DNA from 2 places in the Rhizobium sp. SYY.PMSO genome. Region 1 is predicted to be linked to the other one. Evidence: predicted binding sites of a transcription regulator. Region 1 holds the regulator's gene; the other holds the start of a gene.

The links. Region 1 encodes LexA, which represses DNA repair genes until DNA is damaged. Its sites were predicted from a motif close to TGTTCNNNNTGTGTTCNG; they were not measured.
Region 2: a site for LexA is predicted at 3,160-3,177, ahead of ACJJVH_RS17800 (2'-5' RNA ligase family protein). Genes of this name have one in related genera too.

Annotation. Positions count from the first base shown of each region.
Region 1 covers NZ_CP177349.1:1,227,396-1,233,482, reverse strand. The annotation lists gene eno (phosphopyruvate hydratase) at 1-1,207, opposite strand, end outside; gene kdsA (3-deoxy-8-phosphooctulonate synthase) at 1,360-2,199, opposite strand; gene ACJJVH_RS05980 (VOC family protein) at 2,196-3,083, opposite strand; gene lexA (transcriptional repressor LexA) at 3,502-4,224, shown strand; gene ACJJVH_RS05970 (ComEC/Rec2 family competence protein) at 4,205-6,087, opposite strand, start outside.
Region 2 covers NZ_CP177349.1:3,675,245-3,681,331, reverse strand. The annotation lists gene mug (G/U mismatch-specific DNA glycosylase) at 1-215, shown strand, start outside; gene ACJJVH_RS17830 (NAD(P)H-dependent oxidoreductase) at 243-797, opposite strand; gene ACJJVH_RS17825 (MarR family winged helix-turn-helix transcriptional regulator) at 857-1,330, shown strand; gene ACJJVH_RS17820 (DUF4180 domain-containing protein) at 1,383-1,598, shown strand; gene ACJJVH_RS17815 (GNAT family N-acetyltransferase) at 1,611-2,162, shown strand; gene ACJJVH_RS17810 (methylated-DNA--[protein]-cysteine S-methyltransferase) at 2,197-2,760, opposite strand; gene ACJJVH_RS17805 (hypothetical protein) at 2,774-3,124, shown strand; gene ACJJVH_RS17800 (2'-5' RNA ligase family protein) at 3,258-3,881, shown strand; gene ACJJVH_RS17795 (SulP family inorganic anion transporter) at 3,891-5,528, opposite strand; gene ACJJVH_RS17790 (LysR family transcriptional regulator) at 5,618-6,087, opposite strand, start outside.

The DNA of each region.
Region 1 (6,087 bases):
GCTGGTTGTACTTGGCAAGACGGTCGGAGCGCGACAGCGAGCCGGTCTTGATCTGTCCGCAGTTGGTGGCGACGGCGAGATCGGCGATCGTGGAGTCTTCCGTTTCGCCGGAGCGGTGCGACATCACAGCCGTGTAATTGGCCTTGTGCGCGGTTTCGACCGCATCGAGGGTTTCTGTCAGCGAACCGATCTGGTTGACCTTGACGAGGATCGAGTTGGCAACGCCCATGCGGATACCGTCGCGCAGGCGGGCGGAGTTGGTGACGAACAGGTCGTCGCCGACCAGCTGGGTCTTCTTGCCGATCAGGTCAGTCAACGTCTTCCAGCCCTCCCAGTCGTCTTCAGCCATGCCGTCCTCGATCGAAACGATCGGGTACTTGGCGGCAAGTTCGGCCAGATATTCGGCCATCGCGCCGGGTTCCAGCGTGCGGCCTTCGCCTTCCAGCACGTACTTGCCGTCCTTGAAGAACTCCGTCGAGGCGCAATCGAGGCCGAGGGCGATTTCTTCGCCCGGCTTGTAGCCGGCTTTCTCAATCGACTTCATGATGAAATCCAGGGCTGCCGGAGCACTGGAGAGGCCCGGTGCGAAGCCGCCTTCGTCGCCGACGTTGGTATTATGGCCCTGCGAAGCCAGTTCCTTCTTCAGGACGTGGAAGACTTCAGAACCCATGCGAACGGCATCGCGGATGGAGTCTGCGCCGATCGGCAGGATCATGAATTCCTGGAAGTCGATCGGGTTGTCGGCATGGGCACCGCCGTTGATGATGTTCATCATCGGAACCGGCAGGAGGCGGGCATGCGCACCGCCGACGTAGCGGTAAAGCGGCAGGTTTGCGCTCTGGGCAGCGGCCTTGGCGACGGCAAGCGAAACGCCGAGGATGGCGTTGGCGCCGAGACGCGACTTGTTCGGCGTGCCGTCGAGCTCGATCATGATATTGTCGAGCTGGATCTGGTTTTCAGCGTCCATGCCGCCGATCGCATCGAAGATCTCGGAGTTGACCGCTTCGACGGCCTTTTCCACGCCCTTGCCGTGGTAGCGCTTGCCGCCATCGCGAAGCTCGACGGCTTCATGCGCGCCGGTCGACGCGCCCGACGGAACCGCCGCGCGGCCCATGCTGCCGTCTTCGAGGTAGACATCGACTTCGACAGTCGGGTTGCCACGGCTGTCGAGAATCTCGCGGGCGATAATGTCGGTGATTGCGGTCATGATAGCTTCCTGCTCGCTGGTTTATAAATCGATTTAAATCGTCTTAGTCGAAGGCGCGGAAATTACAATGCTGTTCCGCGCGCCCAATCTGTGACACTCCTGAAGGCCGCGTAGCGCAATTTCATGTCAGCCTGTTGAATGTCGGTTATTTCTCAGGCCTTGGCGATGGCGTCGAAGGCCAGCAGCTTTTCCAGAAGGCGCGGCATGTCCTTCAGATAGACCATGTTCGGACCGTCCGAGGGCGCGTTATCCGGATCCTCGTGCGTCTCGACGAACACGCCGGCAACGCCGACGGCAACGGCGGCGCGCGCCAGAGTCTCGACGAATCGGCGGTCGCCGCCGGTGGAGCCACCCTGCCCGCCCGGCTGCTGTACCGAATGGGTCGCATCGAAGATGACCGGCGCGCCCATCGCCGCCATGATCGGCAGCGAGCGCATGTCGGAGACGAGGGTATTGTAGCCGAAGGAGGCGCCACGCTCGCACAGGAGGATGTTCGGATTGCCGCTGTCATTGAGCTTGGCCAGCACGTTCTTCATGTCCCAGGGAGCGAGGAACTGCCCCTTCTTGACGTTGACGACACGACCGGTCTTCGCAGCCGCAACCAGAAGATCCGTCTGACGCGACAGGAAGGCCGGAATCTGCAGGATATCGACCGTCTTCGAAACGATGGCGCACTGCTCTTCCGTATGAATGTCGGTCAATACCGGAAAGCCATACTCCTTCTTGAGATCGGCAAAGACTTCCAGCGCCTTTTCCAGGCCGATGCCGCGCTTGCCGGACAAGGACGTACGGTTGGCCTTGTCGAAGGAGGACTTGTAGACGAGGCCGATGCCGAGCTTGCCGCAGAGCTCTTTCAGGACGCCGGCGACCATGAAAGCATGGTCGCGGCTTTCCATCTGGCAGGGACCGGCAATCAGCGACAGCTTGGCGGCGTTGGAAAACAGGACCTTGGAGGCACCCTCGCCGACGGTCACTTCGGAATTCGTGCTCATGCTATCTCCTCGAAGGCGAACAATGCGCCCTGTCCGGGCGCAAACCTCGCCAATATACGATTGTTCTTACGCGTGTAGGTGACGCCGTTAGCAGCGAAATGCGACGATGTCACGGAAAGATCGCGCGTTTTGAAAAGGATTGCGCGCGCACGAAGCCCCGGATCTTCCGGGGAGACCGGCAAATCGTAAAACGCTTCCATTCCTTCCGGCGTCAAAATTTCAAGATCCGCATTGGCCGCCTTGACCGTCAATCCGAAGGAATGTTCCGATACGCGCGGGCCGCCGATAACCTCTTCGAGAAAGCTGCGATAGGCCGCCGGCTTCGGCGCGGAAAGCGCCACCCGCGCAATTCCGGTCACGCCGTTTTCATGACGCTCCAGCACGCCGCGGTCTGCCGGCAAGGGATTGATGCGCTGGCAGCAGAAGGCGAGAAGATCGGGCGCGCGCAGATCGGCCGCGAAGGCAAGGCGAAAGCCGGCGACAGTTTCCGTTCCGTCCGGCATTCTCATGGGCCGGGAAAAATCCAGCATCCGCCCGGCCGAGATCGCGGCTGCCTTGAACCGCTCATCATCGGCAACAGCATCGTCCGACCCGAAGACGACGGCCGAGAAGCCATCCTCACCCACACGAAAGCGGTAGGCCTGATCGCGCGCGACGAAGACGTTGCCCTCCGCGAGGCTCGCCTCGCACTGCTCCTGGGAGGCCACGCCCAAAGGTTCGAGATAGGTCTTGTCGGCAAGGAAGACGCAGGCATTCTCGGTGCCGAAAGGATGACGCGCATCGGGGGCCACCGTGAAACCGAGCTTGCCCAAGCGTTCACGCGCCAAGGCAATATTGACGGTGGGCAGCACGAGATGATCCAGCGGATGCGGTGACGAGGTCATGGCTTTTCCTGTGTTCCTGCCAGAGCAGATTTGCGCCCATCCAACGCCTGATTCAAGATGGAAGCAAGAACCTTGGGATATGGCGGCAAAGAAGACGGCAATCCCGGCGACGGGATAGCTGATTCTCTCTTCCAGCCGGTCTATCCGCCGCGATTTCGCGTGCATTCACGAATCCAACGTCACCATGGAACTGGAACGCCGCGGAAGCAGCCGTGACAGCATTTTCCATATTTATCGGCAGGTTAGCCCACATGTACCCCTCTTGGGTATTCAGCCGCTTCATTCGACAGTGGTAATTATTTAATTGGCCGCACAAGGTTTTACCGAAATTTAAGTACTTGCGGAACACATATGGAACATATAGTGTCCGTTCTGGATTTGTTTCACGACCTTTTCTTGATTCTGGGGTTCCAAGACGATGTTGACGCGCAAGCAGCAGGAACTGCTTTTGTTCATTCACGAACGCATGAAGGAATCCGGCGTCCCGCCGTCTTTCGACGAGATGAAGGACGCGCTGGATCTGGCATCCAAGTCCGGCATTCACCGCCTGATCACGGCTCTAGAAGAGCGCGGTTTCATCCGCCGCCTGCCGAATAGAGCAAGAGCGCTGGAGGTCATCAAACTGCCGGAAGCCTATAATCCAAGCCTGCAGCCGCGACGCGGCTTTTCGCCCAGTATCATCGAAGGCAGTCTCGGCAAGCCTCAACCGGTCGCTCCCCCCGCGCCGGCGAAGGTTGCGAATGACGATCACAACGGTTCGGCCTCGGTGCCGGTCATGGGGCGTATCGCTGCCGGCGTTCCGATTTCCGCCATCCAGAACAACACGCACGACATTACCGTTCCCGCCGACATGCTCGGCTCCGGCGAGCATTATGCGCTGGAAGTCAGGGGCGATTCGATGATCGATGCCGGAATTTTTGACGGCGACACCGTCATCATCCGCAATTCAACGACAGCCAATCCGGGTGATATCGTGGTCGCTCTTGTCGACGACGAGGAAGCAACCCTGAAGCGCTTTCGCCGCAAGGGCGCCTCCATTGCGCTGGAAGCCGCCAATCCGGCCTATGAAACCCGCATTTTCGGACCGGATCGCGTCAAGGTCCAGGGCAAGCTCGTCGGTCTCATTCGGCGCTATCACTAACCGTCGGCACGGGCCTGGCTGGCGTGCCGAATTTATCCGTGCGCCAATCGTAGGTTCGATGCCGCGTCCACGGCCGTTGGGGGTTTTCGAACGCTGCGGAAACAACAGGTTTGTCGGTGGCAAGCGCCATTTCGATGGAACCGGTTTGCCGTAATGTGGCGCCGGTTATGAGCATGGCGCCGGAGCGGCAATGATCCAGCCGCAGCCGGATGGGTGTCACGACGATATTTGCCGTATCGCAAGCCGGAGGCAGATAGGCTGCGTTTTCGATGGTGACGAGCATGGCGCCGTTTTCGAGCATGGCCACGCACCATGCGCCTTTCTGGCAGGCGAAGCTTCCCTGCATGGTACGGTCAAGAGCCTCTTCCATTGCCTTGCGAACGGCGCTCTCCTCTTCACGGCTTAGCCGTCGGTGGCGATCCGACTTGCTGACATGAGGAAGCCGGCTGTCGCCAGGAAGAATGGTCGGCGGCTGATATTCAGGTGCAACCAGCGCCTTTTGCCATTGTTCGAAGATGAAGGCCTGCGGCCGTTCGCGGTTGGTGGCCAGTATGGCGTCCTGACGCAGAGCGACGAGAACACCGTCTTCGGAGATCATCAGATCCGGCTTCGGCACGCCGGAGCCGAATGCCGCCGCGCCGACGGATGAAAGCGACAGCACCAAGCCCAAATGGCGAAGCCTGGTCCGCAGCATGCTCATGATCAGGAAGCCGACAATGAATGTCGGCATCAGCCAGCCCGGCTGGCGGCCGAAGGTGATGTCCCCGCCCCAGCCGGCCACGGTTTTGGCAATCACGATGACGAGCTCCAGCCCCTCCCCGGTGACGTTCCAGAAAGGGCCGTCGAGACCAAGCGGCATGAGCATCATCGCCGCCATGCCAAACGGCATGACGATGAAGGAAACCACCGGCATGGCCGCAAGATTGGCGGCGAGACCGTATGTCGCCAGGCGGTGAAAATGCTCGATCGAGAATATGGCCGTCGACGCGCCGCCGATGAACGAGGTCGACAGCACGCCGCCAAAGAAGCGCGAAACAAACAGCAGCGGGCTCAGCACGCGGAACCGCGAGAGAATGCTTTCCCGATGCCGCCGCCGCTTCCACAGCGAATAGCCGGACACCAGCGCCAGGGTTGCGGCATAGGACATCTGGAAGCTCGGGCCGAGCACCTGCGACGGCGAAAGGATGAGAATGACGATGGCGGATAACGCCACGTTGCGGAGGCTGAGCGATGGCCGGTCGAGAAGGACGGCAACCAGCATGATCGCCATCATGATGAAAGCGCGCTCCGCCGACACGCCGAAACCGGAAATGAGGTAATAGGCCGTCACCGTGACAAGCGCGCCGAATGCCGCGAATTTCTTGGTAGGCCACGCCTGCACGACGCCGGGGAACAGGCTGAACAGATAGCGCAGGCCGACATAGAAGATGCCGGCCGAGAGCGCCATGTTCAAACCCGAAATTGCGATGATGTGGGTGAGGCCGGCAATTCTCAGCGCCTCGGTCGTGTCCTTGGAGATCGCTCGTCTCTCATCGGTGACAAGTGCCGCAGCAAAAGCGCCGGTGTCACCGGGCAAGGTTTGCCTTATCCTGTCGCCTATGCTGTTGCGAAGGGCGGCAAGTCTGATATCGGCCATGTCGAGCAACGAACCCGCCGCATTGTCATCAGCCGGAGACAACAGTTTCGGCGTGCCGTAAGCGAAGCCGTTCGCTCCGATACCGTTGAAATAGGAACTGAATGCGAAGTCGTTGAGACCGGGCAAGGCCGGCCCGGCAGGAGGCGTCAGACGCGCCCTGCCCTGGATGCGATCGCCGAGATCGAAAGCATCCGCCTGTTTACGCACGAAGATCGTGACTCGCTGCG
Region 2 (6,087 bases), 1.3 Mb from region 1:
GCAATCTGGCATTTCTGGGCAAAGCCGCCTATGCCGCCATCGGCTCTCGGGCCGAGATCGAATGGGGCAGGCAGCCGGACGATTTTGCCGGCACTTCGATCTGGGTCCTGCCGAACCCGAGCGGCCTCAACAGGGCCTTCGATCTGGCGAAACTGACGGAGCACTACCGCGAGATGAAGCTGGCGATCGATCGCGCGACCATCCCTGCCGGATGATGAAGATGGCTGCGGATTGCCGCTACGTCAGGCGCGGCCAAGTTCCACGAAAGCCCGTTCGAGCATCGCCCGGCCATCGGCGAATTCCGTCGCCGGGTCCACCTCGCCGGCATTTGCCTCGATGCGGGCGCGCGACAGGGTGAAGCCGGGCATGGTGTCGACGGGCGTCATCTTCAATCCGGTCAGCACCTGATGAAGCTGGGCGGCGCATTTGTTGCCGCCATGGCCGCCATAGGTGACGATCATGGCCGGTTTGCCGCTCCACTCCCGATAGAGATGATCGAGCGCATTCTTCAATACGGCCGGGTAGCCCCAATTATATTGCGGGCTGACGAAAACAATGGCGTCGCCGCTGGCGATCTTTTCGCTCCAGGCCCTGGTGAGGCCGGTGCGATAATCGCCCGTTGCCGGGATGCTCGGCTCTCCATCCATCGGCAAGGGCCAATCGCGGAGATCGACAATCTCGAATTCGGACGGCAGCAGCTCGCGACCGACCGAAGCCACCCATTCGGCGACCACGGGGCATATGCGGTTCGGCCTGACACTGCCGACGATGACGAGGATTCTGGATGGCATAGGCATGGCGCCTTCTCCAATTATGTGTATAATACACTTAACTGAAGAGGACAGGATCTGTAAAGGTGCAAAATACACATATTCTCGATGAGCTGGCCGGCGGCCTGCTCGATATCGTCAATTTCCTGAATGCGCCGCAGCGCGACGAAGCTCTCCTGCGCGCAGCGGGCGTGCAGCTCGACCGCGCCCTGTTTCCATTGCTCGCGAGGCTGGGCATGCAAGGACCGCTCGGCGTTGCCGAGCTCTCCGAACAGGTAGGGCGCGATTATACCACGGTCAGCCGCCAGCTGGCGCGGCTGGAGAGCCTCGGGTTCGTCACCCGCAACCCCGATATCGAAGATCGGCGCCGGTCGATCGCTCAGATTACCGACGAAGGCGGCATATGCTTCAGGGCCGTGCGCGAGGCACGCAGGCGGGCCTTGACGCAGGCGCTTGCCGATTGGACCGATGACGACCGGCAATCCCTTACGCGGCTCGTTCGCCGCTTCGCCGATGCGCTGGGCGAGCTGCCATTGCCGGAGAATGACCAAGCGGGCTAACGCTAGGATTGCGCTGCGCGACATGATAGGCATCGCTCATCGATTACGCGGAATGATGGCGAACACCCCACGAGGCGCGATTATCCAGAAACTCGTCAACTATCGCTCCCAGCTCGTCATCGTCGGCGACACCTCGCGATGGGTCGAAAGCAGCAATGCATTGTGCGATTTCGTCTATGAATCGAACAAGGGATGCGAGGTCTGTTTTCTGCCGTATATGGATGGCCTGGCCGAGCGTCTTCAGCCGACCGTCCAGAGCTGGATTTAAAGGTATGCCTTCATGGAACCCACATTCTCTCCGCCGCAACTGGAAACAGAACGGCTTATCCTGACGGGCCATACGCTCGATGACTTCGCTCCGCTTGCCGCCATGTGGAGCGACCCGTTGGTGGTGAAGCATATTTTCGGCAACGTCGTCTCCACTTCAAGAGAGTCATGGATGCGGATGCTGTCCTATCATGGTCTTTGGCCGCTGCTCGGATATGGCTACTGGGCAATCCGCGAGAAATCGTCCGGCAGCTATGTCGGCGATCTCGGCTTTGCCGATTTCCATCGGCTCACGGATCCGCCGATCAAAGGCATTCCGGAAGCCGGCTGGACGCTGGCGGCATGGGCGCATGGCAAGGGCTTTGCCACCGAAGCGCTGGCCGCCGCCATTGCCTGGCTGGACGATCAGCCTCGATTCGACCGCAGTGTCTGCCTGATCTCGCCGGGCAATGCGGCCTCGATCCGCGTTGCCGAAAAGGCCGGCTATCGCGATCCGATGCCGGTCCGCTTCAACGATAAGGACACATTGCTGTTTTCCCGCGCCCGTCAGGCGCCGAAAGAATAGGTCGCGGGGGCCGGCGCCGTTGACGGCGTTCGGCTTAAAACGCCAGCGATTGCTGCACCGGTTTCGGCGGCGCCAGCTGGACGCCTTCCAGTTCCAACATGCGCGCCTTCGCATTCGAGCCGCCGGGCGCCGAAAAGCCGCCGATCTTGCCGCCCGCCGCCAGCACGCGATGGCAGGGGATGATCAATGCCACCGGATTTTTTGCCATGGCCTGACCGACATCGCGCGCGGCTTCAGGCCCTGCGCCAAGCTGCTTGGCCAGAGTTCCATAGGTCGTGGTGTGGCCCCAGCCGACCTGCCGGGCGGCATCGTAGATCTGCCTGAAGAAATCATCCTGCTCGCCAAGGTCGAGCGTGACGCCGGAAAAATCGATTTCCTCGCCAGCGAAATAGCGCTTCACCTGGGCGATCACGTCCGCGACCGCCGCGGTCGGCGAGGTGGGCTGCGCATTCGGCAGCCGGCGCAGAAGCAGGCGCTCGGTCGCTCCCGCGTCGTTGGTCGGCAATTGAAAGCGCAGGACTCCGACATCGCTCCAGGCGATGCCGCAGAAGCCGCCGGCGGTTTCGAAGATCGAATAATTCTGCCTTGTCTCGTTCATGACGAAAGCTCCCGTGTTTCCACTTGTCATGAAAATCGTCCCGGAAAGCGTCGGATTCAACCCGATTCTTGCGAAGATCGAAACTTGCCACCGTCTTTGCCACGATAAAATCGAGCAACGAGGGCGGCAAGCACCCTATCAATATCCGCCGCCCGACGGAGGAGAGTTTTGCGTCGTGCCGCTGCCGGAGCCACCGGAGGTCGTGCAGGAGGCGACAGCAAAGCCGGTAAGAGCGAGAAAAGCGGCCGAAAAGAAGATCTTGACGCACATGATGGTCGTTCCTTTTGAAAGAGATGCGACGAAACCCCGGCATGGCGTGAACAGACCGGGCCGGCCTTTTATTCGGCCGCGCCTCTCTAAATGAGGATTGCCGCCCGCGGTCGTGCCCAATCCGACCAATGTTCTTGTTTTGTTCTTGATATGGCTATCATCGGATCGTATGATGTCGGCATGGGGAAAATGGAAGGAGGCAGAGCGTGTAAGCTTTGAAGCGATCCATGAAGAACAACAGGCAACTCTCACTCAATCTCGGAGACGGAGGGCGCAGACAGACATCGCTGCCCTCGGAACAGGAGCCAGCCAATGGGCTCTATTTTGCTATCCTGCCCGATCAGGAGACGGCCGCGCGCAGTTTTGAACTCGCCGGAACGTTTCGCCGCCAATACGGCTTTTCAACGAAGCCGCGGCGCAAGGATCTGTTCCATATCACTCTCTATCGAATGCAGATCGATCCGATGCGCGAATTGCCCGAAGACGTGGCGTTTGCGGCAATGGAGGCAGCGTCGACGATTAGAAAGCGATCGTTTCCAGTCCTGTTCGATCGGGTTGTGAGCTTCGGCAATAGAGACAATCGGCCGCTTGTCTTATGGAACAAGGATGGAAACGCGGAATTGAAAGCGCTTCATCGCGAACTGGATGAAGCCATCGAACTGACAGGCTTCAAGAGAGGCCGCGAAAAGCCGGTCGAGCCGCATATGACGCTGCTTTATCAGGGCCATCTCATTCCGGACATCCTGCTCGAAGAGCCCGTTTCGTGGACCGCCAGAGATTTCGTGCTGATCAACAGCCTGTACGGCAAGGCAACTCACGACCATCTTTGCTATTGGCCGCTGCACGACTGAGCGGCGCATTCACGCCTTCGGCTGATCGCCAGCCATCACCGCCGCCACGGCATCATCGACGCTGAAGCTGCAGCGGCTGTCGATGCCGGCAACGCCGGCGGCCGTCATAAGGTCGCGAACGCGGTCATGCACGCGGGCGAACTGGACGTGCAGACCGGCGCGCTGCGTGGCGCTATCGAATTCCATCAGGGCGTCCATCGCCGTGCTGTCGATGTCGGAGCTTTCCTCCAGGCTGAGGATGACGGCGCGCAGACCGGCTTCGTCGCGGCTGCCCGAGAGGATCTCGCCGAAGATCGTATCGGCATTGCCGAAGAACAGGGTCTCGCCGGGGCGCCAGATAGCGATGCCCGGTATCTCGCGGGCATTGTCATGTCTGGCGATATCGACGAAGTCGTGGCCGTCGTCGAGGCGGCCCAGGCGGGCGACATGCGGGGACGCCAGACGATGCATCATGGCGGCGAGCGAGAGCGCGATCGCCAGCAGCATGCCGTTGAGCACGCCGAAGGCCAGCACGCCGACGGCAGCGCCCAGCGCCACATAGAAATCGCGGTGCAGGCGGCGCAGACGCAGGATCGGGCCGGGATCGAGCGCATGGCTGAGGGCCGCGATGACGACAGCGGCCAGCACCGGCTCGGGCAGAAGCGCCACCAGCGGACCGGCACAGGCAATCAGGATCGCGAGGCCGATGGCGGCAAGGACGGTGGTGGCCCGCGTCTTCGCCCCCGCCGCCTCGCTGGCAAAACCGGCGGAAAAGCCCGCGCCGACCGGCATGCCCTGAACGACGGCGCTGGCGATATTGGCGGCACCGAGCGCGCCGAGTTCGCGGTTGACCTCCAGCGTTTCTCCGTAGCGCAGCGCCAAGGCCCGCATCGTTCCCCAGGATTCGGCAAAGAGGATGAGCACGAGCGGCACTGTGAACTGCACCAGACGCGAATAGGCGGTCCAGTCGGCATCCGGCAGCGACGGCCATTGCGGCAGGATCTCGATTGCGCCGACCAGCTTCACCCCATGGCTTTCAAGGCCGAACAGATAGGAGGAAAAGATGCCGGCGGCGAGTACGAGGAAGGCGCCGGGAACGCCCGGCAATCGCTTCAGCAGCAGCAAAGCCGCCAAAGCGATGATGCCGACGGCGACGCTGATCGGATTCCACTGCAAAACCGCGCCAAACAGCGCGGCCGCGTAAGCCAGGATATTCGAGCCCTGCGCAGGCACGCCGACGAGGATCGGAAGCTGATGCAAGATGATGGTGATCGCCAGACCCAGCGCGAAGCCACGCAGCACGGGCCGCGAGATGAAGCCGGTGATGCCGCCGAGGCGCAATGCGCCGGCGACGACGAAAAGGATGCCCGCGAGCGCGACGGCAACCGTGGCAAGCCCCGCCTTGACGGTGGCATCGCCCGGCACGACAGCCAATGTCGCGGCAAGAATGGCGGCCGACGAGGATGTCGGAGAGACGATGGCGAAGCGGCTGCGGCCGAATATGGCGTAGACCAGGCATCCGGCGATGCCGGCGAGAATGGCGCGGTGCGGCGGCAGACCGGCAATCCCTGCGTAAGCGACCGCTTCCGGCAGCATCAGCCCGGCAACCGATATGCCCGCGACCAGATCCGCCCTGTCCACCACGAACCAACTGCCCAGCTTCGCCATCGATCACCGACCGTACGTGTGGCCCATCCGCTTATGGATAGAGATTCGCCACCGGGCTGCAACAGGAAAATGCCGATTGGAAATCGGCCCTACGCCGCGGCATCCGCGCCTTCACGCAGCGGGCAGCTTCGTCCGATGACATCGGTGACGAAGTCCATCACCGCGCGAATGGCCGGCGAGCGGCGCAGATCCGGATAGGTCACGAGCCAGAGATCGCGCACGGGTGGCGGGACCGGCACCGGCAGGCGTGTCAACCCTGCCTCGCCATCGCCCAGAAAGGCCGGAAGCGCCACGACGCCGAGACCGGCGCGGGCAGCCTCGAGCTGACCGAAAACATCGGTGGCGCGAAACACGATCGGCCGGCCGTCGAGGAGGTTGCGCAGCCAGGTCTGCTGCGTCAGATGCTCCATGGCCGCATCGTAGCCGATGAAGGTCCAATCCTTCTCGGGCATTTGCGCCACGGCCGGGATGGCATAGAGGCCGAAGCGCATGACGCCGATGCGCCGCACCAGCAGATCGCTCTCTTCCGGCCGCGTCATGCGCACGGCTATGTCGGCCT